Regions from separate parts of the Blautia sp. DFI.1.216 genome, predicted to be linked through region 1. Evidence: riboswitches for the same ligand, from Rfam matches in the RefSeq annotation. Region 1 holds a riboswitch; each other region holds the start of a gene.
What was found. Region 1 has a riboswitch for cobalamin ahead of LJE11_RS06770 (sirohydrochlorin cobaltochelatase). Riboswitches for the same ligand answer to the same signal wherever they lie in the genome.
Positions count from the first base shown of each region.

Region 2: linked by a shared signal. The riboswitch ahead of LJE11_RS14435 (hypothetical protein) and the one ahead of LJE11_RS06770 (sirohydrochlorin cobaltochelatase) in region 1 are both predicted to bind cobalamin.
Region 3: linked by a shared signal. The riboswitch ahead of LJE11_RS16155 (cysteine-rich small domain-containing protein) and the one ahead of LJE11_RS06770 (sirohydrochlorin cobaltochelatase) in region 1 are both predicted to bind cobalamin.

Region 1 is NZ_JAJDML010000012.1:62,211-73,019, reverse strand. Features, by position in the region: partial or broken gene LJE11_RS20270 (DUF6783 domain-containing protein) at 1-108, shown strand, start outside; partial or broken gene LJE11_RS20275 (DUF6783 domain-containing protein) at 1-24, opposite strand, end outside; gene hisZ (ATP phosphoribosyltransferase regulatory subunit) at 728-1,846, shown strand; gene hisG (ATP phosphoribosyltransferase) at 1,850-2,497, shown strand; gene hisD (histidinol dehydrogenase) at 2,500-3,804, shown strand; gene hisB (imidazoleglycerol-phosphate dehydratase HisB) at 3,912-4,499, shown strand; partial or broken gene hisI (phosphoribosyl-AMP cyclohydrolase) at 4,590-4,904, shown strand; cobalamin riboswitch at 5,102-5,278, shown strand; gene LJE11_RS06770 (sirohydrochlorin cobaltochelatase) at 5,479-6,891, shown strand; gene LJE11_RS06765 (hypothetical protein) at 7,216-8,235, shown strand; gene LJE11_RS06760 (ABC transporter substrate-binding protein) at 8,260-9,453, shown strand; gene LJE11_RS06755 (FecCD family ABC transporter permease) at 9,593-10,612, shown strand; gene LJE11_RS06750 (ABC transporter ATP-binding protein) at 10,692-10,809, shown strand, end outside.
Region 2 is NZ_JAJDML010000043.1:1,407-10,809, forward strand. Features, by position in the region: gene pelF (GT4 family glycosyltransferase PelF) at 1-244, shown strand, start outside; gene pelG (exopolysaccharide Pel transporter PelG) at 225-1,694, shown strand; gene LJE11_RS14410 (CotH kinase family protein) at 1,654-3,474, shown strand; gene LJE11_RS14415 (polyphosphate polymerase domain-containing protein) at 3,461-4,213, shown strand; gene LJE11_RS14420 (DUF4956 domain-containing protein) at 4,210-4,881, shown strand; gene LJE11_RS14425 (DUF4832 domain-containing protein) at 4,874-6,235, shown strand; gene LJE11_RS14430 (transposase) at 6,323-7,423, opposite strand; cobalamin riboswitch at 7,872-8,054, shown strand; gene LJE11_RS14435 (hypothetical protein) at 8,195-9,403, shown strand.
Region 3 is NZ_JAJDML010000057.1:2,437-13,245, forward strand. Features, by position in the region: gene LJE11_RS16150 (C1 family peptidase) at 1-1,179, opposite strand, end outside; gene LJE11_RS16155 (cysteine-rich small domain-containing protein) at 1,590-1,886, opposite strand; cobalamin riboswitch at 2,294-2,488, opposite strand; gene LJE11_RS16160 (EutP/PduV family microcompartment system protein) at 2,580-3,128, opposite strand; gene LJE11_RS16165 (BMC domain-containing protein) at 3,217-3,645, opposite strand; gene LJE11_RS16170 (BMC domain-containing protein) at 3,657-4,022, opposite strand; gene LJE11_RS16175 (C40 family peptidase) at 4,425-5,861, opposite strand; gene LJE11_RS16180 (hypothetical protein) at 6,168-6,323, shown strand; gene LJE11_RS16185 (N-acetylmuramoyl-L-alanine amidase family protein) at 6,335-7,807, opposite strand; gene LJE11_RS16190 (diaminopimelate dehydrogenase) at 8,159-9,145, opposite strand; gene LJE11_RS16195 (DnaJ domain-containing protein) at 9,338-9,985, opposite strand; gene LJE11_RS16200 (DUF5685 family protein) at 9,978-10,809, opposite strand, start outside.

The DNA of each region.
Region 1 (10,809 bases):
GGCGCCCTCATCCGGGCAAAATATTCCACAAATTGTGACGCACATCTTGCAGAAAGCCTTTTTCAGACACGCTCTAAGATACCTGCAAATGCACCGGAAATAAAATAAATTTCTGCGCTGTGTATTGGCAGTAACCATGAAGAAATCAACTGGCTGGCATACTATAGCAAGCCTCTTATAATGTATATTGATTCAGTTCATCAGAGCGTAAAATCCTGCGTCAGATATCCTTGATGTGCGTCAGCACGCCTGTAGGTATCTGCCTTGTCTTTCGCACTCGGCTGAACTGTCTTAAATGCATTAGTTAATAGACTTGCTATAGCCGTCATAATCTTCCACATTGCGAAAACCAGCTCGGAAACATATTGTATTTGAGGTGCATTTGCAGGTGTCTTAGAGATTCTTAGTTTTCAGGAAATCTGCGTTATGAGAAGAAAAGCCCCTTGTCTGAGCGACAGCGAGTAATTCCGGGCTTTTCTTCTCATGGTTTTAGCAGATTTCCTGAAGACTTAGAAGCTCTTAGATACCGAAACCGCACCTCAAATACAATATGTTTCTGAGCGTCCCTCTAAACATATAATAATAACATTAACTGTACTTGACATTTTTCTAAAAAACAATTATAATTCTATCTAGTTTCACATTACTTTAGTAGCACGTTACTGTACTAAAGCGAAATCGGCAAAGTAATAACAACCACAATACATAACCAAGAGGAGGACCACCCATGCAGCGTATTTTCCACACCCCTGAAGGTGTAAGAGACATCTACAACGGCGAATGCAGCCAGAAAAGAAAGGTACAGGAGAAAATCCATCGCGTCTTCCACCAGTATGGCTATGAAGACATAGAAACCCCGACATTCGAATACTTTGAAGTATTCAGCCGCGAAGTAGGAACCATCCCATCCAAAGAACTTTATAAATTCTTTGACAGAGAAGGCAATACCCTGGTACTCAGACCTGACTTCACCCCGTCTGTATCCAGAGCCTGTGCAACCTACTTTTCCCCGGACAAAGAACCTGTAAGCCTCTGCTACACAGGAAACACATTTATTAATAACACCAGCTACAGAGGACATCTCAAAGAAACCACACAGATGGGAGTAGAACGGATCGGTGATGAATCCGCAGATGCAGATGCAGAACTTCTTGCCATGACAGTGGAATGCCTTCTGGCAGCAGGTCTTACAGAATTTCAGGTCAGTGTCGGACAGGTAGATTACTTCAAATCCTTATTAAAAGAAGCCGAACTCGGTCCGGAAGCAGAAGAACGTCTTCGTGTTTTGATCTCGCAGAAAAATTCTTTCGGAGTAGAAGAGTTTGTAGAAGAACAGAAACTCAAAGACAGTATGCAGAAAGCCTTTACTGAAATCCCACAGATGTTTGGTTCAGAAGAAGTCTTAAAGAAAGCCAGAAGTCTGACAAACAACGCCTGCGCACTGGAGGCAGTTTCCAGACTGGAAGAAATCTATGAGATTATGAAAAACTACGGATATGAAAAGTATATCTCTTTCGATTTTGGAATGCTTAGTAAATATCAGTACTATACAGGTATCATTTTCCAGGCATATACTTACGGAACCGGTGAACCTATGATCAAGGGAGGCCGTTACAATGGCCTGATGAAACACTTTGGCAAACCTGCGGCATCTATCGGATTTGCCCTTGAAGTAGATAACCTTCTTCTTGCACTTTCCAGCCAGAAACTGATCTCTGAGAAAGAGGAGAAGCCGGAAGTGATCGAATACGAGCCACAGAACCGTACAGAAGCCATTAAAGAGGCACAGAAACTTCGTGCAGAGGGCAGATGTGTGGCATTACGTTTGAAAAAGGAGGCCAGATAAGCCATGAGATACCTGACAGTTGCCCTGACAAAAGGCAGACTTGCCAACAAAACAATGGAGATGTTTGAGAAAGCAGGAATCACCTGCGAAGAGATGAAAGATAAAGATTCCCGTAAACTGATCTTTACCAATGAAGAACTGAAGATGAAATTCTTCCTTGCAAAAGGGCCGGATGTTCCTACCTATGTAGAGTATGGTGCGGCAGATATCGGAATTGTGGGAAAGGATACGATCCTGGAGGAAGGCCGTAAGCTTTATGAAGTGATGGATCTTGGATTTGGAAAATGTAAGATGTGTGTCTGTGGACCGGAGAGTGCCAGAGAGGTTCTGGAGAACAACCAGCTGATCCGTGTGGCGACTAAATATCCAAATATTGCCAAGGATTACTTCTTTAACAGAAAACACCAGACAGTAGATTTGATCAAATTAAACGGTTCCATTGAACTGGCACCCATCGTTGGTCTGTCTGAAGTGATCGTAGATATTGTGGAGACCGGAAGTACACTGAAGGAAAACGGACTGAAGGTGCTGGAAGAGGTCTGCCCGCTGTCTGCCAGAATGGTAGTCAATCAGGTGAGCATGAAGATGGAAAATGAGAGAATCCGTAAACTTATTGAAGACTTAAGAAGAGTTCTTCAGGAGGAGATGTAAAGATGCGTACAGTAAAATTAACAAAAGAATCAACAAAGGATATTCTTGAGAATCTGCTGAAAAGAAGCCCGAATAACTATGGGAAATTTGAATCCACAGTAGCTCAGATCCTTGATAAAGTAAAAAATGAAGGGGACGCAGCTCTTTTTGCCTATACAAAAGAATTTGACAAAGCTGATGTGACAAAAGAGACTATCCGCGTCACAGATGCAGAAATTGAAGAGGCTTATGCGCAGATTGATCCTGCACTTCTTGGAGTGATCCGCAAAGCTCTGGTCAATATCCGTCAGTATCATGAAAAACAGATCCAGAACAGCTGGTTTACAAGCACAACAGATGGAACTATGCTTGGACAGAAAGTAACACCGTTAAATCGTGTGGGTGTCTATGTACCCGGTGGAAAAGCAGTTTATCCGTCTTCTGTACTGATGAATATTGTACCTGCGAAAGTGGCAGGAGTCCCGCATATTGTTATGACAACACCGCCCGGAAAGGATGGCAAAGTATGCGCTTCCACACTGGTAGCAGCCAAAGAAGCAGGAGCAGATGAGATTTATAAGGTGGGTGGTGCACAGGCGATCGGTGCCCTTGCTTTCGGAACAGAGAGTATTCCGAAGGTAGACAAGATCGTAGGTCCCGGAAACATTTTCGTAGCTCTTGCAAAGAAAGCAGTATATGGCTATGTAAGCATTGACTCCATTGCAGGACCGAGTGAGATCCTTGTTCTTGCAGATGAGACAGCTAATCCGCATTTTGTGGCAGCTGACCTTCTTTCCCAGGCAGAGCATGATGAACTGGCATGTGCTATCCTGATCACTACAAGTGAGGAATTTGCGAAGAAAGTAGATGAAGAAGTAAAAGGTTTCGTGGAGGTTCTTTCCAGAAAAGAAATCATTCAGAAGTCTCTTGATAACTTTGGATACATTCTGATCGCAGAGGATATGGACGAGGCGATTGAGGCAGCCAATGAAATCGCTCCGGAACATATGGAGATCGTGACAGCCAATCCCTTTGAAGATATGATGAAAGTGAAGAATGCAGGTGCGATCTTTATCGGAGAGTACAGTTCCGAGCCACTGGGAGATTATTTTGCAGGTCCGAACCATGTACTTCCTACAAACGGAACAGCCAAATTTTTCTCAGCCCTTTCCGTAGATGATTTCATAAAGAAATCAAGTATTGTATATTACTCAAAATCCGCACTGCGTAATATACACAAAGATATCATTCAGTTTGCAACTTCTGAGCAGCTTACTGCACATGCAAATTCTATTGCAGTTCGTTTTGAGGATGAAGATAAAGAATAATGGTAAGGCTTTGAATCTGAAATCTGCTATAATGTAAACTGTAGTTTGCGCATTAAAACAATGGATTCAGAGTGTTTGAAAATAAGTAAGACAGAGAGGACTTAACCATGGCAAGAGAAGCCTCAGCAGAAAGAAATACAAAAGAAACAGAAATCAAATTAAAAATAAATCTGGATGGAACCGGATATTCTGATATTGAGACAGGTGTGGGATTTTTTAACCATATGCTGGATGGATTTACCCGTCATGGGCTCTTTGATCTCAGTGTCAGAGTCCATGGTGATCTTCAGGTGGATGACCATCACACCATCGAGGATACAGGAATTGTTCTGGGAACTGCATTAAAAGAAGCAATTGGTGACAAAAAGGGGATTAAGCGCTATGGAAGCTGCATCCTTCCCATGGATGAATCCCTGGTGCTCTGTGCGATTGATCTGTCCGGAAGACCTTACTTTGTATGGGATGCAGAGTTTACCACAGACAGGATCGGTGACATGTCCACGGAAATGGTAAAAGAGTTCTTCTATGCCATTTCCTATGCCTGTGGCATGAATCTTCATATCAGGGTTCTGGCAGGTGGGAATAATCACCATGTAGCAGAAGCAATGTTCAAAAGTTTTGCCAAAGCACTGGACGCAGCCACATCCTATGATCCAAGGATCACAGATGTTCTGTCTACCAAGGGCAGTTTGTAAAATTTGAAAATTTACGAAATGATTTATGGCAATCAATAAATTAGATGGAGACAGAAAATGGAAAATACAGTGAATTTAAAAAGCAGCATCGCATGGTCTGATTTTAAATTAAACAGTGATGGAATGGTACCTGTTATAGCCCAGGATTATCAGACAAACGAAGTGCTGATGCTGGCGTATATGAATGAAGAAGCATTTAATACCACTCTTGAAACAGGTAAAATGACTTACTGGAGCAGAAGCCGCAATGAACTCTGGACGAAGGGACTCACATCCGGACATCTCCAGTTTGTAAAATCCCTTACACTGGATTGTGACAATGATACGATCCTTGCTAAAGTAGAGCAGATCGGTGCAGCCTGCCATACCGGAAACAGAACCTGTTTTTTCAAAGCCCTGACAGAAGTGTAATGAATAACGCGATAATATACATACAAGCCAAAATTCCATTGCCGCAGGCAATCTGGAATGAATTTTGGCTACGTTACTGTGAACGGAGTGAACAGTAACACTAATGCCAAACATTAAAGGAAAATATACACGAATTGTATTGACATTTTTGTTAAAATGTGATAAAAAAAGAATATCCGAATTGAATATGTGCAATGTTATAACGCAAAGGTTGCATCGTACTTGATGTGCAAAAGAGAATCCGGTGAGAATCCGGAGCGATACCGTCACTGTGTATGGGAGCTGCTTTTCAGAAACCACTGGGAAACTGGGAAGGGAGAAACAGCGATGATCGAAGTCAGGAGAACTGCCTTGGCGTAGAATTTAAGGTCTGCGGTATACAGAACCTGTATTCTCATAACGATACATAGCTCTTTTATTAAATGAATCAGACAGAATCGAAATTACAGATATATCTGGTACATATAAACCATGTATTTATGGGAAAGCGGTAGCTGCAGAATATGCAGTTGCCTTTTTTGTGCATACAATTGTCCGGAAATACGAGAAATAAAAGAGGAAAAACGAAATGAAAAGAAAATCCATGTTAGCCTTATTACTGGCAGTATCCATGACCTGTTCCATGACAGCAGCAACAGGTACAGTTGCTTTTGCATCTGATGATGCAGCAACAGAAGAGGCTGCAGATGACACAGAAGCAGCTGCAGACGATGCAGATGCAGCAGATACAGAGGAAGCATCTGATGATACAACAGAAGCTTCTGATGATGATCAGAAAGCCGCAGACGAAGTTGGTGCCCTGATCGATAAGATTTATGTTCAGGAAAGAACAGACACAACTGACGAAGACTGCAAAGCAGCAAAAGAAGCATGGGACAAACTTACAGATGCTCAGAAAGAACTGGTAACAGGTGAAGAAGCAAGCCCTGAATACTTTGGACGTGACACAGGTGATGCTTCCAAAGATGATCCTCGTAACCAGGATGAGATTGGTGAGAATGAACTTCTTGTAGTAAGTTTTGGTACATCCTTCAACGACAGCCGTGCAGAGGATATCAAAGGAATCGAGGATGCCCTTGCAAAAGCATATCCGGACTGGTCAGTAAGACGTGCATTTACAGCACAGATCATCATCAACCATGTACAGGCAAGAGATGATGAAGTAATCGATAATATGCAGCAGGCTCTTGACCGTGCAGTAGCTAACGGTGTTAAGAATCTTGTTGTACAGCCGACACATCTGATGCATGGTGCAGAATATGATGAAATGACAGAGGCAATTGATGGATACAAAGACAAATTTGAATCTGTTGCAATTGCAGAGCCAATGCTCGGTGAAGTTGGTGATGACGCTACAGTGATCAATGATGACAAGAAAGCAGTTGCTCAGGCAATCACAGATGAAGCTTGCAAGGAAGCTGGATTTGATGATATGAAAGCAGCAGCAGATGCAGGCACAGCATTTGTATTCATGGGACATGGTACATCCCATACAGCTAACGTAACCTATGACCAGATGCAGACACAGATGGATGATCTTGGATTCACAAACGCTTTCATCGGAACTGTAGAGGGAGAACCGGAAGACACAGCATGTGACAAGGTTATCGAGAAAGTAAAAGAAGCAGGATTCAAGAATGTAATCCTTCGTCCTCTGATGGTTGTTGCCGGAGACCACGCTAACAATGATATGGCTGGTGATGATGCAGATTCCTGGAAATCTCAGTTTGAGGCATCCGGTGATTTCGACAGTGTTGACTGTCAGATCGCAGGTCTTGGAAGAATCGCAGCAGTAGAAGATCTGTATGTGGCTCATACAAAAGCAGCAATTGATTCTCTTGGAGCATCTGACGATGCAGCAGCAGAAGATACTGATGCCAAAGCAACAGATGACAGTGCAGACGATGCACAGGCAGACGATGCACAGGCAGATGACGCAGCTGAGACAACAGCTGATACTGCAGAGGCTGACGCTGAATAAAAAATATTGTTCAAACAAGATAAACTGCCCGGAGAACTTGCAAAAGTTTCCGGGCAGATATATTATATGATAAGAAAAAAAGAAGTCATAGCAATTCCATAAAATACTGCAAACAGTTCGCACGTTTCTGTTCATTCCGTTCACAGTAACGTGCGCACATCTGAGAAAGATCCAGAGGAACTGTCTTAATTGCATTATTTTCTGGAATTACTATAATATATTTGCCATCACCTGTTCAAAAGCCTGTTGCTCTGCAGCAGATGGGTTGAACAGCACGATAGAAAAAACTATAAAAAATATGAAGATAAGGGAGAAGAAATAATCATGAAGAAACGTTCATTTACATTATTAATGTCAGCACTTACTATTTCAGCTACTCTGATCGGTACAAGCCCGGTTGCTGCAAAGACAGATACTGATACGGCAACAGAAGAAACCACTGATAAAGAAGAAACAACTGCAAAAGATGCTGATTCAGAAAACACAGATAATAAAGAAACAGATGCATCCAAGAGTGATACATTAGAGGATGGCACCTACACAGCAGAATTTGATACAGACAGCGGAATGTTCCATGTAAATGAAGCAAACGATGGAAAAGGAACCCTTACAGTAAAGGATGGCAAGATGACTATCCATGTAAGCCTTGCTTCTAAGAAAATTGTAAACCTTTTCGTCGGAAAGGCAGAAGATGCACAGAAAGACGGGGCAGAGGTTCTTGAGCCAACCACAGATACTGTTACATACAGCGATGGAATGAGTGAGGAAGTATATGGATTTGATATCCCGGTACCCGCAATTGATGAAGAATTCGATGTAGCTTTGATCGGAACAAAAGGAAAATGGTATGACCATAAGGTAAGTGTCAAAAATCCTGTAAAATCCGATGATACAGATGCAAAAAAAGATGATAAAGAAAATAAAGATGCAGATTCCAAAGCAGATGACACAGACAAAGATGCGAAAGACAGTAAGACAAGTGAAGGTAAGACTCTGGCAGATCTGAATCTTGAAGACGGCGATTATACCATGGATGTAACTCTCACAGGCGGTTCAGGAAGAGCAACCATTGATTCTCCTGCAGCCATTAATGTAGAAGGCGATAAAGCTACAGCAACTATCGTATGGAGCAGTCCGAACTATGATTATATGCTTGTGGATGGTGAGAAATATGAGCCGGTTAATAAAGACGGAAACTCCACTTTTGAAATCCCTGTCAGCGTATTTGATGCAGAGATGGAGGTAACAGCAGATACAGTAGCAATGAGTGAGCCTCACGAGATTGACTACACCTTAAATTTTGATTCCACAACTGCCAAAGAAGCAGAAAAAACAGCAAAATAATCACATACAAACAAAGAAACAATTATGAAGATGAAAAACATAATAAAGAAACAGCAAAAAACAATATTTATCGGTTTTATGTCAGTTGCATTATTTATTATCTGTATATGCACTGTCTGTACAGCATACGCAGCAGATAAAGACAATGCAAAAACTCCTGTGGATATCCCGGGACTTACCTATGACCACAGTATGGAACTTTCCTACGCAGAAGAATTCAGCGTAGACTATTACAATGATGGCTATGCTCTGATTACTATCGATCAGGAAGGACAGTTTCTTGTAGTTCCAGAGGGAAAAAAGGCTCCAAAGGGGCTTGAAAAAGATATCACAGTTATTCAACAACCGCTGAACAACATCTATCTGGTAGCAACCTCTGCCATGGATCTTTTCCGCGCAATTGACGGTATTGACAGCATTCGTCTTTCAGGAACTCAGGAGAATGGATGGTATATCCAGGAAGCAAAAGATGCCATGGAATCCGGAAAAATGATTTATGCAGGCAAGTACAATGCACCGGATTATGAACTGATCCTGGATGAAGGCTGTGGTCTTGCCATTGAATCAACTATGATCCATCATAATCCGGAGGTGGAAGAGAAACTGGAACAGTTTGGTATCCCGGTAATGGTAGAACGTTCCAGTTATGAGAGCCATCCTCTGGGAAGAACTGAATGGATGAAACTCTATGCTGTGCTTCTCGGAAAGGAAGATGTAGCTGAGAAGGCATTTAAGGAGCAGACAGACAAGCTTGACAAAGTTCTGACCTCTGATGATAAAGATACAGGTAAAACAGTAGCATTCTTTTATATTAATTCCACAGGTGCTGTCAATGTGCGAAAGAATGGTGATTATGTTTCAAACATGATCGAGCTTGCAGGCGGCAAATATGTTCCCGAAGATACAGGAGAAAGTGATAACGCTTTGTCTACCATGAATATGCAGATGGAAGAATTTTATGCCAAAGCAAAAGATGCGGACTATATCATCTATAACAGTACTATCGACGGTGAACTTTCTAGTATTGATGAACTGCTGGCAAAAAGTAATCTTCTGGCAGATTTTAAGGCAGTGAAGGATGGAAATGTGTGGTGTACGGGTAAAAATCTTTTCCAGGAAACCACCGAGCTTGGAACCATGATCGAAGATATTCATACAATCCTTACCACAGATGATGATTCACTGGATGAACTTGTATATATGCATAAGTTAAAATGATATTTGTAAATCCTCGGCACACTTGAATTCGCATTCTATGCGATTGGTATAGTTATTTACGAATGGCATTGAAATATGTTTGCGGGATTCTGCAGAACTGCCAAAAGCAGGAAATATAAAAACAAAAGGAACAAAAAATATGGATGACAAAAAACGTACAGCCAGATACTGGATAGCATTTTTTATACTGGCGGTGTTTCTGGTGATTTTATTTGTCTGGAATGTAAATGCCGGAAGCATTCATCTTTCAGTGGGTGAGATTCTGAATATTATTTTCAGACATCAAGGAGATGCGACTGCTTACAATATAATATGGGAAATCCGTCTTCCCAGGATTCTGTCAGTGATCATTCTTGGAGGAGCACTTTCTGTATCCGGATTTCTTCTTCAGACATTTTTTAATAACCCTATTGCAGGTCCCTTTGTACTTGGAATTTCTTCAGGAGCCAAGCTGGTAGTTGCACTTCTGATGATTTATTTTCTGAGCAGATCTATTTCCATGGGTTCTGCAGCCATGATCATTGCAGCGTTTATCGGTTCTATGATTTCCATGGGATTTGTCCTGCTGGTTGCCAAAAAAGTCCACAACATGTCCATGCTGGTTATCAGCGGTGTCATGATCGGTTACATCTGTTCTGCAGTTACAGATTTCGTAGTTACATTTGCGGATGACTCCAATATCGTCAATCTTCACAACTGGTCACTGGGAAGTTTTTCAGGAATGTCCTGGGGTAATGTGAAAGTAATGGCAATAGTAGTTCTGCTCACAATGGTGATCGTGTTCTTTATGTCTAAGCCTATCGGTGCCTATCAGCTGGGTGAAGTTTATGCCCAGAATATGGGAGTGAATATCAAGCTGTTCCGCATAGGACTGATTCTCTTATCCAGTATTCTGTCTGCCTGTGTGACAGCTTTTGCAGGACCAATTTCTTTTGTTGGCATTGCAGTGCCTCACATTGTAAAAAGCCTGCTGAAAACAGCCAGACCGCTCCTTGTGATCCCGGCTTGCTTTCTGGGAGGGGCAGTATTCTGTCTTTTCTGTGATCTGATCGCCAGAACCGTATTTGCACCTACAGAACTCAGTATCAGTTCCGTAACAGCAGTGTTTGGCGCACCAGTTGTAATCTATATCATGATTCGCAGACAGAAGAGAAATTGATATAAAAAGCAGGAGCAGAATACGCTATCCGGGCAGATTACTATAAGATGCAGCATAAAAAAGGAAAACAGGAAAAAATATGTCAGAGAAAATAGCAGATGTAATAAAGGAAACAGAAAATAACAAAGCAGACCGGCAGGAACAGTATTTTTTCCGTACGGATCAGCTGACTGTGGGATATGACGGAAAACCTCTTA
Region 2 (9,403 bases), on a different contig from region 1:
GGAACTTCTGAATGGAAAAGAAGGAGATGATTTTGGATGTGCCGGTTATTGCGTTCCGCCTATGTACAGGGATGGACTTGCTTTCGCTATGGAAAAAATGTGTGAATCCAGGAGAAGACGGATCAGAATGGGAAAAAGCGGACAGGCAAGAACTAAGGCATATTACAGGCATGAGCGCATGATCAGTGAATACAGAAAACTTTACAGGGAGGTGGAGGAAGCATATGGCAGGGATTGGATTTGAACTCAAAAAACTGTTCAGCAGAAGAGGGCTGTTTGCTTCTTTCCGCGCCTATGGATATGCAGGGATTATCTGTACCGGTCCCATGCTGCTGGGGATCGTCCTTCTGCTGGGTGTTATGTTTTTGTGTGACAGGACAGGCGCTTCGAAACAGAGCAGAGAATTACTGGTCTGCATGATCACATATACACTTCTTGCATCATTGACGGTAACCAGTTTCTTGTCAATGGTAGTAACAAGATTTATTGCAGATATGCTTTATGAAGAAAAAAATGAGGCAGTTCTGTCATCTTTCTGGGGTTCGACAGGCTTAATGCTCATTGCAGGAGGAATTTTATATGGGATTTTTCTGATATTTTCCGGAGTTGGGCTTATAGATAAGTTTTTATGTTTTGAGTTGTTTGGAGAACTGATCGTTACATGGAATGCGATGAGTTATCTTACTGCAATTAAAGATTACAGAGGAATTATGTTATCCTTTCTTGCTGCGATCGCTGTTACTTTTCTTTCGGGAGCCTTATTGCTGTTTCTGGGAATTTCCCATGTGGAAGCATTGATGGTTGCGGTATGCATTGGATATGGGATCATGCTTTTATGGGATGTTGTTTTACTGTATGAGTATTTTCCACAAAGTGATATCAGTGCATTCTTATTTTTAAGGTGGGCAGATGAGTTTCTGCCGCTGGCATTTACAGGACTCTGCATTAATATCGGGCTGTTTGCCCACCTTGTGATCATGTGGGCCGGACCGCTGGGGAAACAGGTAAAAGGACTTTTTTATGGGGCACCGTCTCATGACGTACCGGCATTGATCGCATTTCTGACAATTCTGATCACCACTGTAAATTTTGTGGTTTCTGTAGAAGTTAATTTTTATCCGAAATACAGGAATTATTACAGTTTATTCAATGATGGGGGAACCATTAAGGATATTATGCAGGCCGGTACAGAAATGCTGGATGTACTGAACAGAGAATTGAAGTATACCGCTTTGAAGCAGTTACTGACTACTGCGCTGGCGATTTCAATGGGTGAGAGTCTTTTGAAGTACCTTCCTTTGGGATTTAATGATCTGATGTATGGATATTTCCGGACACTTTGTGTTGGTTACGGCATTTATGCAGTTGCAAATACGATGCTTCTGCTTCTTTTATATTTTACAGATTACAGGGGAGCATTGGCTGCTTCTGTAATTTTTGCCGTGGGAACTTCTGTGTTTACTGTGATTTCTCTGTTTTGTCCGCAGGTATATTATGGCTTTGGGTTTCTTGCAGGATGTGTACTGTTTTATTTTATAGTTATGATCCGTCTGGAACGTTATACCAGACGTCTGCCATATTATATTCTCAGCATACAGCCGGTGGTAGCAGAAGACAAATCGGGGGTATTTACCAGAATCGGATGTTTTATGGATGAGAAACTGGAAAGGAGAACGAGCGTTGACAGGAATTAAAAAAATAAATCTGATAAGTGCAGTATTAGTCAGTCTTTCTCTCTGTGGAGGCTGCACTCTGGAAAAAGCGGGAAACTCTTCACAGGATCAGACAGTACAGGAAGATAACAAAACAGAACAGGTAAAGGCGGAAAAAGCGGAGAAAGAAGAAATCAATGAGATTCATTTAAGAGATAAGGATTCTTTGTATGAAAATGATGATGATACCAGTGTTGTTACCATGTATCTTACTGTATCTAAGGGAAATTCATCGGAAAATACATATCATACATGGAAGGAAATCAACAGCTATTCTGTTTATGATTACGAAGATATGGGAGTGGAGAGATATCAGGTGGCAGGACTTTTGCAGGTGGGAGATGAGAATGGACCGACAGAAGGGGAAGTCGGATATGGAGAACGCGTGCCTAATGCAACTGTTCAGATCAGGGGCCAGACATCCAGCCAGAATGCACAAAAAAATTATAAAATTGAGTTAAAAAAGAATAAAGGAACGTGGAGAGGCCAGAGAACCATTAACCTGAATAAACATATGACAGAAGGAATGCGCTTTCGAAATAAGCTGGCATATGATCTGATCAGGGGAATTCCTCAGATGGTTGGTTTACGTACACAGTTTGTGCATTTGTATGTAAAGGATAATACAGAAGAACCAGGTGGAAAATTTGAGGATTATGGAATTTATACACAGGTTGAACAACTGAATAAGACGGCATTAAAGAGTCATGGACTGGATTCAAACGGACAATTGTATAAGATTAATTCTTTTGAATTTTATCGCTACGAGGATATTATAAAAAAAGAAGATGATGCAGGATATGATAAGACAGCCTTTGAAAAAATGCTGGAAATAAAAGGGGATTCAGATCATACCAAATTGATCGATATGCTGACAGATCTGAATGATTATTCTATAGGGATTGAAGATGTACTGAAAGAACATTTTGATGAAGAAAATATTGTTTACTGGATGGCATTTCAGATTCTGATGGGAAACGTAGACACACAGAACAGAAATGTTTATTTATACAGTCCTCTGAATTCAGATATCTGGTACTTTATTGCCTGGGATAACGATGGCTGTCTGATGAGACCGGAATATGAATTAAGGAATTTTTCGGATCAGAACAGCTGGGAAAAGGGAATCAGCAATTACTGGGGAAATATTCTGTTTCAAAGGTGTCTGAAGTCACGGTCTTTCCGGGAAAAATTAAATGATGCCATTCTGGATCTGAGGGAATATCTGAACAAAGATATGCTCACATCAAAGATAGAGAGCTATAAGAATGTACTGAAGCCCTATTTATATTTGATGCCTGATGCAGAGTATGAACCGCTTACATCTGAACAATACGATCAGATTGCAGCATCACTTCCTGATGAGATAGAGAAGAACTATCAGTTATATCTGGAAAGTCTGGAAACACCAATGCCATTTTATATAGGTGTTCCGACAATAGACGGTGATAAGCTGAAATTTAACTGGGATGTATCTTATGATCTGGACGCAGAGGACATTACGTATTCTGTAGAGGTTGCAGGAGATTATCTATTCCGGGATGTGATCTATCAGAACACAACACTGACTGTTCCGGAAGCTGAGATGGACCTTCCGAAAGCAGGACAGTACTTTGTGAGAGTAAGAGCAACAAATACATCTGGAAAAACGCAGGATGCATTTGATTATTATGTAACAGATGAAGGAAAATATTATGGTATGAGGTGCTTTTACATAACAGAAGATAGTACGGTAGAGGAAGACGATTATGAAGAAGGCTGACAGGAAGAAAGAACGTTTTCGTAACGAGTGGAAATATCTTATCAGTACCAGTGAGAAAGAAGTCCTGAATCTTCGGATGAAGCCACTTATGAAACTGGATCCTCATGCAGAAACTGGAGGATATCTGATACGGAGCCTGTATTTTGATGATTACTGGAACAGTGCATATGAAGAAAAGGAAAGCGGCGTTCTTATGAGGAAGAAATACAGGATACGAATTTATAATTATAGTGCTGAAAGTATCAAGCTGGAAAGAAAAAAGAAGTTCGGCAGTTATATTTATAAAGAAGATGCCCCTCTGACAAAAGATGAGGTGCAAAAAATTCTTTCCGGCGAGTATGAATTTCTTCTGAAAAGCCCGTATAATCTTTGCAGGGAATTTTACATAGAATGTATGAGTAATATGATGCGGCCGAGAACAATCGTAGATTACGAGAGAGAACCATGGATCATGGATGAGGGAACAGTCAGGATTACATTTGATACAGATGTCAGAGCGGCTGTTGGAAGCTATGACATTTTCGACAGTACGCTTCCGGCTTTATCTGTACTGGAACCGGGAAAACTGATCATGGAAGTGAAATTTACAGAGATGCTGCCTCAGATTCTGAGAAATCTTCTGCCGCCGCAGGCAGCAGAATTTACAGCAGTTTCCAAATATGTACTGTGTTATGAAAAAACGCGGTACATGAATGGATTTGAGTATTGGTATGATACACAGGGGAGGATGATAAGATGAGTGTACAGGATATGATAAAAAAATCTGTACTGGAATCAGGAATGTTCAGTCAGTATGATATACCTAAGATATTGGCTGCTCTGGCAGTGGCTTTGATTTTGGGAAGTGTGATTTATCTGGTTTATCAGAAATTTTATGTTGGAGTTATTTTCTCCAGAAGTTTTGCAGTTACACTTGTGGGAATGACAGTGCTTACCTGTATGGTAACACTTGCGATCAGCAGCAATATTGTGATTTCTCTTGGTATGGTTGGTGCATTGTCTATTGTACGTTTTCGTACAGCAATTAAAGATCCGATGGATCTTCTGTATCTGTTCTGGGCAATCACATCGGGGATTACAGCCGGTGCAGGTATGTATGCATTAACTCTGTTGACAGCTGTGATTATCATTCTGATGATCACCCTGTTTTATCACAAACAACAAAATGGAAGAATTTATATTGCAGTGATTCATTATCAGGGAACTCAGGCGGGAGATGAAATTATCCGCTGTTTTGGAAAAAGAAAATATTTCGTAAAATCAAAAACTATGCGCAATGAAAAAACAGAAATGGCAGTTGAAATATATTGCAGACAGAATGATATGGAGTTTATGGAAAAAATCCGGGATATCGGTGGAGTGGAAGATGTTACATTGATTCAGTATAATGGAGAATATCATGGCTAAAAGTCAGAAACGATATCTGGTTCTGTTGGTTTTTGGACTTTTAGTTATTATAGCAGCAGGAGTATGGATGGTATTTGGAAGAAAAACTCAGATATATGAAAAAACAGAAGAAATTTTTGGAAATCCATTAATGGGATATGCACCTTGTGCCTGGGAAGAAACAATAGGAGAGGATATATCTTTACTGTATATGGATATTACCTGGGCTGAACTGGAACCGGAGGAAGGAAAATATGACTGGGAGAAAATCGAAAGAGAAAATCAGACTGACAGATGGAGAGAAGAAGGGAAACACCTGGTACTGAGGTTTGTGTGTGATATTCCCGGGGAGGAAAAGCATATGGACATTCCACAATGGCTATATGACAAAACTGATCATGCGGGAACCTGGTATGATATGGAGTATGGAAAGGGATATGCTCCTGATTATAATAATGAACAGATGATACAATATCACAAAAGGGCAGTTAATGCACTTGGAGAGCATTTTGGCAGAGATGGACTGGTCAGTTATATCGAACTTGGAAGTCTGGGGCACTGGGGAGAATGGCATGTAAATATTTCCGCAGGAATACAGAGTCTGCCAGAAGAATCTGTAAGAGAACGTTATATGATTCCATGGACAGAGGCCTTCCCTGATTCCATGATACTGATGAGAAGACCTTTTAGTGAGGGAGAACATTATGGAATAGGTCTCTACAACGATATGACCGGACAGCCAGAGAGCACAGAGGAATGGTTTCGCTGGATTAATGAAGGCGGTGAGTTTGACCAGACTCATGAGAAAAAAGGGTTATCCGCAATGAAGGATTTCTGGAAAAAGTTTCCTTCCGGAGGTGAGTTTACAAGTTCAATTACAATGAAAGAGTTGCTTGACACAAATCTGGATCAGACAATAAATCTGATAAAGAAAGCACATACTACTTTTCTTGGACCGAAAGTAGCGGATAAAACTTATGAAAACGGTTATAGGAAAGTTTTAGGAAGCATGGGATATCGTTTGTGGATTTCGCAAGCAAGCCTTATTCAGATGCCGGGGTATGTCAGCCTGAATCTTAAATGGAAGAATGATGGAGTTGCACCATTTTATGAAGACTGGCCTGTATGGGTTCTGGTAGAAGATGAGGATGGAAATAGTCTTGAAAAAGAAGCGGTTGACATTTCGTTAAAATCACTTCTGCCGGAAGAAACTTTACAGACAAAAACAAGAATGCAGGTAAAAAAGATGATCTCACTGGCCGGAAAGAAATATAAGATCAGTATAGGTATTGAAGATCCGATGACTGGGAAATTAGCTGTTCGATTTTCAATGAAAGGAACTTATAATGAAGGGAAAAATTATCTTTTTCAGTAAACTGAAAGAGTTACGTTTTGATATTTAGAAACTAAAATTACCTTATTTAATTACTATAAATGAGCAAATTTGAAAAAATGCACAAAATTATCCTGCTAATTTCATAAATGCTTCAAAATCATCACTTGCTTTTGCACATAGGAATAGATACTGATACTTTTCCTGATGAACGGCACTACAGATTCGATGATATCCATCTTGAAAAGACCGATATCCGCCAGTTCCTGTGACACAAATATAATGTGTCAGTGACATCAACAGCCAGTACCTCTGTATTCCCTTTGAGGAGCGTATCTGGTATGTATCCAGGGCCAGATGGTTTTTGCATTGCCTGAAAAATATCTCAATCGGCCATCGACAAACATAACAGGAAAGGATCTCCTGTGTAGATAAGGATACATTTGTGCTAATGAAAGCACGTAGTGCTTTAGGATTACCAAATGCTTTTTCAGGATAGCTTAAAAGAACAACTGCATTTTCTATGCCGCTGAGGTTTCCCTCATACCGGTACACATAATAGTTGCGTTTTTTGACTGTGACGAGGTCAAATCCTTTATGTGTTGTGGATCGTTCAGCAGCCAGTTCACTGAGTTTCTTTTTCATTCCTGATGGATACAGCAGACGGTTTGTTTTCAAAGCACCAATGGTATGGAACCCTTTCTGTACAAAAGTATTGATTATTTTTTCAGAAACATACCAGCAGTCACAAAGGAAATAAGACATTACTGGTGGAACAGGCAGTTCCTTTGCAATATTTTGTACAATATCAATCTTGGAAATTGATTTATTGTACATTACAAAAGCATAGTTCAGGACAATGCCGTTACAGGAAAGCATAACAGCTACTGCCTGATGTCCGTAGTCCTGTTTCCCCTTTAAATGGGATTGGTGAAAGTACGCATCTTCAATCGGATACAGAGCCTGTGACGAAGGCTTTGTCTTTGAAGCTATCGTATCGTCTACAATGCAGAAAACAGGCTTTCCGGTGCGTGCTGCTTCTGAATAAATAATCTCTATAACAGAACGTTTTAACGTATCTGAAAGTAGAGAATCATCCCATTTCCCTGAATTAAGGAAATGTGCAATCGTAGTTCTGTGACAGGAACTGTTTTTAGCAAAATCCGTGGTTTTTCCATGATATCCTGAAATGAAAATGCTGATCAGGATACTTATAAGGTGGTTTATCACCCGGTTCGAATAAAATTTGCATAAATTTAATTTCTTAAGCTGGTTGTATATGAATGCGGAATGATGTATAGTATTTGCGAGAGACACCTTCTTTCGTAAATATTGCAAATGTTTGTTTAGGCACTTTCATTATACAACACACGGAATCGAGGTGTCTTTCTTTTATGCAAAATCACGAACTTGCTCATTTATAGTAGTAAAAATATTTTAGCATAAACAAAGAAATGCCACAAGAGAAGGTAGTGCTGCAAAGAGACCCTTATTATGGAATAGATACTGGAATCTGAATATTCAAGACCATAGTAAAAGTGAATAAAAAAACATATAAATATTAGATGTAAATTATTGACGTTAACCAAATGGAATTATATAATAAAAATATAATGAAGTTGGGGAAAAGCCTTAGCGCGGAGTAAAAATAGTTTTTGACTTTTAGCCCCTGATATCATATTATAAAAATAATGCATGTTTCCAGTAATATGGAATTAAAAGGGAAACCGGTGCAAGTCCGGTACGGTCCCGCCACTGTAAAAGGGAGCTTTTTATCATATATGTCACTGCTTAAGAGGCGGGAAGACGATAAAATGCGATGAACTTAAGTCAGGAGACCTGCTTGCATTAGAAAAGGTTATTTCTTACGGTGTATTAAGAAAGGCTTTATTTTTATACCTAAAATACATTTTAAGAAGAGGATCTTTTTTACTTCAGGAAGGGATGTGAGAAAAGAAAACTTGAATTTTTATACAAATACGACAGAAAGGTAAAAAAGGAATGAAAAAGATAATTAGTTTTATATTGACAATGATTATGCTGCTTACCTGCACCAGTATTTCAGTTATGGCATCTGATGTCCAGAGTGATACAGCAGATCAGGATGAAAAAATGACAATAGGAGTGTCTGTATATAATCTGAATGATGCGGAAGTAAGAGAGTTTAGAAATTATTTTGAAAATTATGTCGGTATGGCTTTTGAAGTTGAGTTTTTATATTCTTCCAGTATAAGCACTGCAGAAGAAGAAATCAGCTTTATAAATGAGCTTCATGAAAGAAATGTAAAGGGAATTATTTCTTTCCTTTCCTCTGATCTTGAAGAAGTTCTTCCGGTATGCGAAGAATATGGTATGTATTATGTGCGTGGTTCAGGAACGATCAGTGATGAAATGTATGAGAAAGTAAAGGATAATCCTTACTTTCTGGGAACGATAGGAACATCTGTTGAAACAGAAAAGGATGCGGCTGCCAATATGGCGGAGTATTTTGCTTCAGAGGATCAGAATAATCAGAATCATTACATAATAGCATGTGGAGGATCTGCCATCGGTAATGAGATGCATCGTCTGAGAACGATAGGTATTCTGAATAAGCTTCAGGAAGCATATGGTCTGTCATATGAGAAGTCTGTAGAAGAACTGGTGAATACGCAGGATACGGAAGAAATTGAAACAGGCAGTGATATTAAGATTACTCTGGTTCCGGGTTATCCAAAAGATCATCTGGATGAAAAGCTGGCTGCTCCGCTGAATACAGGAGAGTATAATGTTATTCTGAGTGTAGTGAGCGCAAGTGATTTTATCAAGGTAATTGATGCTTATGAAGAAGAGAACAGTACAGATGTATTGTTGGGGTCAATTGATTGTTTTACAGAAGATACATACGAAATGTTTAACAAGAAGGGATATAACGGCAAGGAAAGAATCGACTATCTTGTAGGAAAATATGGTGCTATCGTTGCACCATCATTTGTTGCTATGAAGAATGCTCTGGAAGGCTTTGCAGAAGATTACCGTGAAGATGGAAGTGCTTTCCGGCTGCAGCAGTCATTTTGGACAGCGGATTCAGTAGATGAGTTTAATAAGCAGTATGTGTTATCTATTGGAATGTATGATAATACATATAGTGTAGAGGACATGATGGGAGTTCTGAAATCCTATACACCGGAAACAAATTTTGAAGAATTCCAGAAATTTACGGAAAAATAG
Region 3 (10,809 bases), on a different contig from region 1:
CGAAGCAGCCACTGCCTCTGCACTTACAAGTTTACTGATATTGGGATCCTGATAAGAAAGATAGTAATATCCTCCGTCTCCTTTCTTCTCCCCCCAACTGTTTTTGATGATCCACGCACCATCAGATGTTACATTGGAAACAGGAAGGAAATTATCCTTTGAATACGTATCATCCCATCCGACCACTGTCACAATATGATTAATTACAGTCGAATTTGATTTTCCAACAGGATAACAATATGCTGCTGTGTCCGGGTTTACATAATTTTCCTTCATATAAAGCATAATGGATACTGCATGGTCATTCAGCAACATTTCCTTCATACGTTCCTCACTGTATTTGGAAACAGATGCATTTTTCAGATATGCCGCTGAATTATAAGCCTTACTTCCCGGAATCTGTACAGTCAGATCCTGCTGATGCGAAGAATCCGTAGGAAATGGTACATCGGCCTCTGTAGTCATTCCCGACCATGTACTGAGATAAATAGCCGCCAGGTGATCATTACCTCCTATTACATGATAATTTCCCAGTACATAATTCTTATCATCGGGGGTATTTCCAAGAGGATCATTCTGTCTGTTGGAGAAAAAATATGATAAATGTTCTTCTGACAGATCGTAGGTTCCTTTGTTCTGTGCCAGAAGCGAAGTCTCCATGATTGCTGCCATACCAAAAGCCCAGCAGGTTCCAAATGGATTCTGATTCTTTACGAGCGTAACTAATCCTTCCTTTCTGGCATCATAGGAAGATGGAAATGCAGCCTCCCTGTTTCCATATGCAGCATAAACTGATGTCAGATCACTCTCCACTTCAATTCCCGGATCCAAAGGTTTTAAATTTTTAAAGGGTTCCAGTTCTTCCTTTCTTTCCTCTTCTGTCAACGGACGACCCTTAATATACCTGATTCCGTCTGTACCCTCTTCTGAGTTTTCTCCATCCTGAAACTCCTGTTTTGCATCATCGCTTCCGAACAATTCTGCATCCGATCCCGTATCTGTTCCAAATTCATCTGCCTGTGAACTTTGAAAGTCTTTCAGATCTGATGTATTTTCTTCTGTCTCCCTGTTGACTCCGGATCCAAACATTTCCTGACCCGCAGCGGGTACCGATGTACAAACCATTGAATAAGCCAGAAAAACTGACAATGCGCGTATCGCTGTATTTCTTTTTTTCATGTAGTAGTTAACTCCCTTACATAAATATAATATCATTATATCAGTATCTTTTTTGTTTTTCAACCATGATCAATGACAAAAACCGTCGGAAAACAGTGAATTTTCCCTGTTTTCCGACGGCTCTATGTAGAAATGCAGAGCTCTGCCGACAAGAAAATGTCGCCAGGAAAAGACGTCAAATGCCTGTGATGCATTTTCTTCTGTGCATGTGAAAAGTGTGGAAAATGTGTGTGAAATGCTTTATATACTAACTCAGAACAGACTTGAAAATCTTACAGACTCTTCTCTTTTGCTATCCTTATTCTAGCAGAACAAGCATTGTATTACAATGAAAATCGTTCTTTCTTATTTGTGCTAATCTGACACATTGTTACTGTTCACTCCGTTCTAAGCAGCGACGCATTCTCCTCTTATTTGCTGATACTTTCCTTTGCTCTTTTCATCATATCAGCCAGTTCCTGGTATTTTCCTGTGACATATCCATAGTTTTTTCGCTTATGCGGAAGCATACAGTTTGTGCAGTCTTTAATTCCCTTTTCCGTATACCGGAAATTCCCACCGCATTTCTCACCCAGGGCATATAGCGGGCAATAACAGAACAGACAGTTAAAATCATCCGGATCTGCATTCTTATGACACGGAAAAAATTCACATTTCTTATGGCTGAAATAAGAATATTCTTTCCCTTCCCAATAAGGTTTCTCCATTGCTACCTCTCCTCTCCTGTTGCAAGTTTTTATCTTTCCAGAATAATTCCGTTTTCTCAGTCTCCATCAATCCCACCCATCAGAGGACGAAATAAAAAAAATACTCTAATAAATTATCAATTTCTCTTCACATAACAAAGCATTGAAAATTCATTACAGTATTTTTCACAGATCATACATTTAAAATTAATAAGAGGGAGCGATGCTACCCCGGGGTAGAAAAAAATCCGTTCATGAGTGCGCGGAGGGAACGAATAAATCCGAAGTAGTATCGCCTGCCATTTAATCATGTATAATTCATAAAGAACAGGCGCATTCCATAAAAAATGTCTGCCTTCAGATAAAAGCAGACAACACTCCGAAGCTGCGGATTCAACGGAGTTGGTTGTTACACTTTACACGGAAGTTTAACCTCGCCATACCAAGCAGGTTTCCTGGCTCCAGGCTCATCGCTCCTCTCTCCTTCTCATGCTATGGCACAATGGACATTCTGAGATTTGCTCCTCTGTTACAGTGACCGGATCGCTCAGGTTTCTCACCTGATTCCCTCTTTCTGTACTGCTCTTTCTCACAGTATCAGCACTTAATATGTTCTGTATGGAATTATACTGTCATTATAATAACACCCTGCAACAAGCTTGTCAACTATTTATCAATATATTTTTCCAATTATTATTGTTCATTCGTTACTGTTCACACACCACTATTCCGCGAGGTGTTTTGGTATGAATATTCCACGCCTTCTGGCAACGGATCCCATTCATTCAGACCAAGACTCTGTCTGAATTTTGCTTCTTCCAGACTCAGCTTTGGAACATCCTCATTCAAAAACGCTCTCAGCTCATCAATCCCCTCTCCGGTCACATTGTTTACCAGAAAAATTCTTTCACATCCTGCATTCAGCATCCACTGACGCACCATTGGAACATTCGCATAAGGAGAATCTATTTTCGTAATGATTCCTATCAGTGGTCTCAGAATAAATGCATTACTGCCATAGCCAAACAAACTGAAAGGTTCATCTGCTGACTGTACCATTGCCACCACATCTGCTTCAAAAGAAAAACAGGCCAGCCCTACGCTGAAATGCTTGGACTCTGCATACTCTCCCGGAGAATCAATGGTATCATCATCCGTATTCGTATACTGCGTTTTTACATAATGAAGTTTTTCGCCTTTTAATGCCTGAGTTAATGAAGTCTTACCTGCTTCACTTCTGCCCATCAGAAATATTTTCTTCATATTTAATGTCTGTCCCTTTCACTTCTCTCAGCTATTCCGGCAGTTACATAAGCACCATCGGTACAGAATAACTGACTTTTCGTATGTTTTAACTTTTGTGAACTGCACAAGTCTTAAAGCCAAGCACCTCTCTAAAAAATTTCACCACTTCTTCCACTGCAGTCTGAACTTCCGTCAGACCTCCCGTAAGGATCAATGATCCGCTGAAGCGATCCATGAAACCAATCTCCACATTTGCACTTTTCACTGCAATATCAGCAGCTACAACCACTGCTTCCCATGGGGTAAAACGAATCATTCCAATTGCTTCTCCTGTGTGGTCTTCTCCCTCATGGACTCCAATATGCAGACCAAGATTCTGATAAATACAGCTCTGTGAAGGATTGATCACATGCGCCAGGCACACTTCCTTTCCCGGAACCCTTACCCTGGTCATACGCAGCTTTTTTCCCTTTAATTTCTCATAATCCTGGTTATAAAGCTTTTCCAGTAATTCTCTGGTTGTCATCCCTGCCATCCCAACACTTCCTATCTTTTGGTAATCTTGCAGACTACATAACCCAGAGTGTCTCTGAAATAATCCACAACCTCAGTCATCGCTGACATTACATCGGAAATCTCTCCCGTAATGATCAGTGTGCCTGTAAATCGATCTGCAAATCCCAGATAAACATTTCCGCTTTTTACCGCAATATCAGATGCGATTACTGCAGATTCAGGCGGTGTCATATTCATAATTCCGATTGCAGATGAACGGTAATCCACCTGCGGATTCAGTCCAAGCTTCTGGTATATGACCGGAGCCGGCCCTCCCATTACATGTGCAAAAGTAATCTCCTTGCCAGCAACCGTTTCCTGTACAATTCTTATGTGTTCTACATGGTCATTTGCCATTTATCATTCCTCGCTTTCACTATTCAACTATAATCCGGATAATTCATGAGAATATTCTTTCCCACTGATGTCTCCTAAAACAGATTTAAAATTTTATATGTATCTCTTCAGTTACATAAACTGTACTATCCATCCAATTTTATGTCAAGGTAAAATCCACCTGAAAATCGGTAAAATATTATACATGGTTACGGTTCACTCCGTTCACAGCAACACGCTTCGCGATGCACAGAATTTATGCTAATCGCATAAATTCGCGCGGTATGTCTCGGAATTTTGGTATATTCATGCCAAAACACCTCGCGGAATAATGGTAACTTATACATAAAGAAAAGGAGCATCAGCCCCCTTAGCGATACTCCTTTTCAACCCCTATAAATTTAATTATTTATACTTATTTAATTATACCAGTCTTCTTACAGAAACAATCGTTCTGTACGCTGCGTTATCACTGATCTTAATTCCATCTACAGAGTTCGATGCATGAACGATACGTCCATTCCCCATATAGATTGCAACGTGTCCACCGTAGCAGATCAAATCGCCCGGCTGTGCATCAGCATAAGATACTTCTGTACCGGCATTCTGCTGTTCATAAGAAGTTCTCGGAAGACTTACTCCGAAGTTTGCATATACACTCTGTGTAAATCCTGAACAGTCAGCTCCACCTGTAAGGCTTGTACCGCCCCATACATATGGATTGCCAACAAACTGTGTTGCAAAGTCTACTACAGAAGATCCTGATCCTGAACCTGAAGATGAAGAACTATCTGAATCAGATGACTGTTCACTCTCATAATCATCTGGTGAAACTGTATTATCAGAATCAATCACATTGCCATACTCATCGTACTCTACATCATCAGAAGCTCCTGCATTGTCAACAGGATCACCATTTTCATCATATTCTACACCATCATCTGATTCAGACTCATCATCCGCATCATCAGTATTCTCAATCTCATTTCCGTCTTCATCATACTCTACATTTTCTTCCTCTTCTGATTCGGAGTCCTGTTCCTGCTCTGCAGCTTTTGCTGCTGCCTCTTCTTCTGCCGCCTGTCTTGCAGCCTCTTCCTCAGCCTGTCGTCTTGCCTCTTCTTCTGCTGCGATTCTTTCAGCTTCCAATCTCTGAATTTCAGCTGTCTGTTCCGCTAACAGATTTGCATATTCTGTCGCCTGCTGCTGTGCATATGCAATTTCATTCTCATAATCGGCTGATTCAGATTTCTTCTGATCGATCTGGCACTGAAGATCATAAGACTGCTGTTCATAAGAAGCCTTCATCTCCTCCAGTTCTGCTTTGTCAGATTCATACTGAGTCTTTAAATTATTTACCTCATTAATAGTATTCACATATTTATCAAGGTTCTTTCTGTCCTGCTCATACATCTGCTGTGTATTCTCAGCACGTGTCAGAAGTTCACTCAAATCTTCTGAATTAAGCATCATCTGAAACCACGCTGCATCCCCACCCTGTTCATACAGTGCCTGAATACGAAGCTTCATGCTCTCATACTGCTTATCTCTCGCCTTCTGAGCCTTAGCCAGATCCTGTTTTGTCTTAATAATATCTACTTCTTTATTATCGATATCTCCTTTAAGAGTATCAATAGAAACCATAACACTTACAAGATTGGAATCCAGTTCGGAAATCTCATTCTCAAGCTGTGATTTCGCATATGCAAGCTCATCCATTCTGGAATATGTCGCATCCAGCTGCTGACTTGTGATCGCCTGCTCTTCTCTCAATTCATCCTCTCTTGAAGCGCTTACACTAACAACCTGTGTTGCGCTCATCAGGAGTGCTAATGTAAGACATACAATTCTTTTCTTCATGAATTCTCACCCTCGTAACATTTTCTTTCTATATCTTAATGTTTTTGCAATATCTAAGTTAATTCTTATACATATTAACACACCACACTCAAAAACGCAAGGATTAATTACCATAAATTTTATATTTCTGTAACATTTATTAATCTTTTTGTTATTCTTCGCATTTCTTTCTACAATTCAAACATATTCCATTTCATGTTTGTAATAATTTGACACAGGACAAAGATATCTGATGCAGGGTTACTGTTCACACACCACTATCCCGAGACATACAAGCCAAAATTCCATTGCCGCAGGCAATCTGGAATGAATTTTGGCTACGTTACTGTGAACGGAGTGGACAGTAACGTAGCAGGACTTCACGCTATAGTGGACTGGATTGTTTGCATTATTTATGGAATTACTACAGAACGCAAAAAAAGAAGCAGCCTCCTTATTCGAAAGCTGCTTCCATTTTCTTAACTATTCACTTCTCAGCTAAACAGATCTGCAAGAATCTGGTCTGCGGTCATATTCATATATCCATCCGGATCAGAAAGCGTACTTCTATTCCATCTCAGATAATTACCTCTTCTGATATAGTTACCAGATGAAGTATGATAATCATATTTGGTATATCCCGGATATCTTGACATATACTTCTGTGCCAGTGCAATCGCCTGACTGGAATAACCACCGGACGGAGTAGGTGTACCTGCAATCTGAACACCTGCATTCGGGGTAGAATGCACGATCACTGCACTCTTATCAGCACACTGTCCGAGAATGATCCATGTATGTCCACTGTCATATCCCACATCTCCGGGATATACTGTCCAGTCATCACTTGCCAGATTCGCCTGAGTGAGAATACTTCCCCAGCCCATGGACTTATAATAAGAACCAATCTCACCGGAAACTACCGTATATCCGCTTCCTACACCGGACTTACTCTGCATTACCTGATAAGCTGACCATCCTACGAAACCGGAACAGTCAAAACCTTTTGCTCTGTTGGCTGTGCTGAGATCTCTGTAGTTATTGTAATCATAACTGCTGCTCTGACTGTTATAGAAATCAGTCATTGTCTGACTTGTTCCTTTTCTGGTGGAATCATTCCATCCGCCACCCCATACGTACAGAGCCTGACCAACAGGCTGTAATGCACCTGCCAGATAATTCTTGATTGTTCTGGAACCGGTCGGACTTGTAGTATTGCTCAATATACCATTGGAATTAAAATGGTATTTCTGTCCATCAATTGTTACATCTCCGGTAGCCATCACACCGGTTTCCTTATCAAAATAATACTTATTTCCGTCAATTGTCGTCCAGCCTACAGCCATCTTGCCGCTGCCTGTATTAAAGTAGTATTTCTTTCCATCCAGTGTCTGGAAACCTTTTGCCATAATTCCGTCTTCAGTTTCAAAATATCTGTATTCATTGCTGGAATTCTTTGTCCAGCCGGTAAGCATATAACATGCACTTGTAAAATATCTGGTATTTTTCTTACTGTCTGTAAGGAATGTCTTGCAGGCAGCCACTCCACTGTTACTGTAGAAATAATATCTCTTTCCCTTCAATGTCAGCCATTTCGTCTGCATGAATCCGGTAGATGGATTAAAATATCTTTTCTGATCCTTTGAATCAGTGACCCAGCCTGTCATCATGATACCAGCCTGTTTACTGAAATATCTCTTTCGTCCTTTACTGTCAGTAACCCAGCCTTTTACCTGAACACCGGTCTTTGTGTTAAAGTAATATTTCTTCCCTTCAAGTTCCAGCCAACCCTTCTGTTTAGAGCCATCTTTATTTATGTAGTATGAATCTCCGTTAATAGTTACAAAACCTGTTTTCGTTGCAGCCTGTACATTTGCCGCAGTAAAATACATGGAAACTCCCACAGCAAAAAACAGCAGAAACAGAAGTGCCCCCCAGATTTTAAACTTCCTGTTTACGTTTTGCATACATACCTTCCTTTTCTTTTTTCGTTATCAGAGCGTGTCTGAAAAGTATGAATCGTAGGTATCGCTCTGATATCTCACATACTTCTCAGATACGCTCTAAGGTTTAACAAAGTTTTTTACAATGTTGTTACGTTTCTATGACCCTATTATATTACACTTTAAATAACCCGTCAACAGACAAGTAAAATTCTGTTAAACATTCACTAATTTTTCACAGTCTGTTCCATAAAAAAAGAGACAAAGTCCACAAATACTTTGTCTCTTTTCACAAGATAACACTGTGAAATATAACCTGTATACCTGTTTTCTCTTTATTTTTTCAACAGACAGAATATTATCTTATATCCCTGATCACAACAGATGCTTTCTTAATTCAGCACCATCAGCAGCACATAAATAAGCAGGTGCCACATCAAATACGGTCTTCGCACCACTCTGTCCTTCTTTATTCATACGATATGCAGCTCTTGCATATGCAACAAGTACAGAAGATGTAAACTCCGGATTGGAATCCAGCTTCAGACTATATTCGATCACATGATTGTTCTCATCATTCCAGCCCGTTTTTCCGGATCGGATCACGAAACCGCCATGTGGGATTCCACTGTGATCTCGCTTCAGTTCTTCTTCAGAAATAAAATGTACAGTTGTATCATAGTCAGAGAAATAGTTAGGCATAGTCTTGATATCATTCTCAATCTGTGCCAGATCCGCACCTTCTTCTGCAACTACAAAGCATTCTCTTGTATGTTTCTGTCTTGTTGTAAGATCCGGATTTTCTCCGTTTCTCACTGCTTCCAGTGCTGCTTCAACAGGAATTGTATACTGTTTTGCATCTTTTACGCCTTTGATACGGCGTACTGCATCTGAGTGTCCCTGGCTTACACCCTTGCCCCAGAATGTATAATCCTTTCCGTTTGTAAGGATTGCATTTGCATAGAGACGGTTCAGTGAGAACATTCCCGGATCCCAGCCCACTGAAATAATTCCGATATGACCGCTTTCTTTTGCAGCTGCATCTACTGAATCAAAATGCTCTGGAATTCTTGCATGTGTATCAAAGCTGTCAATTACATTAAACATCTTCGCATATTCCGGTGTCTGTTTCGGAAGATCTGTTGCACTTCCACCACAGATGATAAGTACATCGATCTTATCTTTCATTTTTTCGGCATCATTGACAGAATATACCGCTGCTGTCTCTGTAAGGATTTTAACAGTTTCCGGAGCACGACGTGTAAATACAGCAACAAGCTCCAGATCCGGATTATGTTTGATTGCGCACTCTACACCGCGGCCAAGATTGCCGTAGCCTAAAATACCAATACGAATACTCATTATGATTTCCTCCTGTAACCTTAATTATATGTTTGCAACTGTTGCATATCATTACAGTTGCACATTATCACTTTACTATAGTAATATTTTCACTTTTAATTGTCAATCCAATTATTACCAAAATTCCATTGCCGCAGGCAATCTGGAATGAATTTTGACTACGTTACTGAGAACGGAGTGAACAATAACGTTTTAGCAGCAAAATATGCCGCTTCCCGGGCAACACAGACTGCATGCCATATTTGCCAGGCACAGCTTCATACAATAATCATCACCGCCTGTCGGCATACCTCCAAAAGGATTCTGCATCTCCTGATACCAGTTTCCTCCGCCTTCCATCTGCTGCAAAACCATCTGATACTGTACATTATCCGGTTCCAGACGGATAGCCTGCTTAATATCATTCAATGCATTTACGTTATTTCCAAGTCCCATGTTTGCCATGGAAGACAGATAATACCACTGTCCGTTCCTCTGTGAAAGTGACTGCAGAACATTCATAGCCTCACGATAATGACCGCTCTGGATATAATTGGCTGCCGCCTGCCTGCGCATAGACTCTTCATCCTGATAGCCAGAGTCTGCCTGTCCGGAAAATCCGCCAAAACCACCGTAATTATTGCTGCCATAATTCCCGTAATCGATTCCCTGCTCTCTTTCCTTCATAATCTGCTCATAAGCCTGCTGAACCTGCTTGAATTTCTCCTCAGCCTGTTCTTTATTCGGATTGTCAATATTGGCATCCGGATGATACTTTCTGCTCATCTTACGATATGCCTTCTTCACTTCCTCATCGGATGCATCTCTGGAAATCCCCAGTATACTGTACGGATCAATCATTATCTTTCTCTCCTGCTTCTTTTCTCTTCTTATGTATCACCTCAAACCGACACCATACCCCTGAGTAAAGAATATTTCTCAAAATATCAGTGTATTTTATAATAGGAAGTTTCTCAAACTCCCTGCAGGTCTGCGCCATCATCATAATCAGAATCCGGCGTACCTGCTCATCGAACCCTTCTATTATATATTGTTCTGAAAAAGGATTGTAATTTTTATTTTTTATATCCTCTTCCACATCATCGTATGCATCCAGAAGATAAATAAATTTGCCAAGAAAAAATCCCATTCTGCGCAGAGTATCTTCCCATACATCCTGTTTCCATGCAAAAATCTCTTCCATAATTTTTCCGAAACAGCCCGCCATTTTGTCAATGTCTTTTTCTCCGGATTTCTCCATCTCAGACAATTCACTGAGAAGCTTCTGTATTCTTCGGGATTTATCCGGATATTTCTGATCCAGTTTTTTAACTTTTCCCTGAAGAACTTTTGAATAACCAAGAGCAGTTACTTTTTTTTCATCCTCCCAGTCGTCCCGGCATTTATAATAAGTAAGAAGTACATTCATATCTGCCGCATATTCTGTCACTGTATTTCTTCTGACCGGCTGTTTACATACCGGATGAATGATACATCTTGTGCTTCCCTTTTGTGTGCGCGGCTCATAAAGCGCACTGAGAAGAATCACCACAAATGTCATATCATAAGTCAGAGAAATCTGTCCTGATATTCCATATTTACTTTTGAGTTCTCTGCACAATCCACAGTAAAAGGATCTGTACAGATCAAAATCTTTAAACTTGATTTCAGGCTTATTCATTACT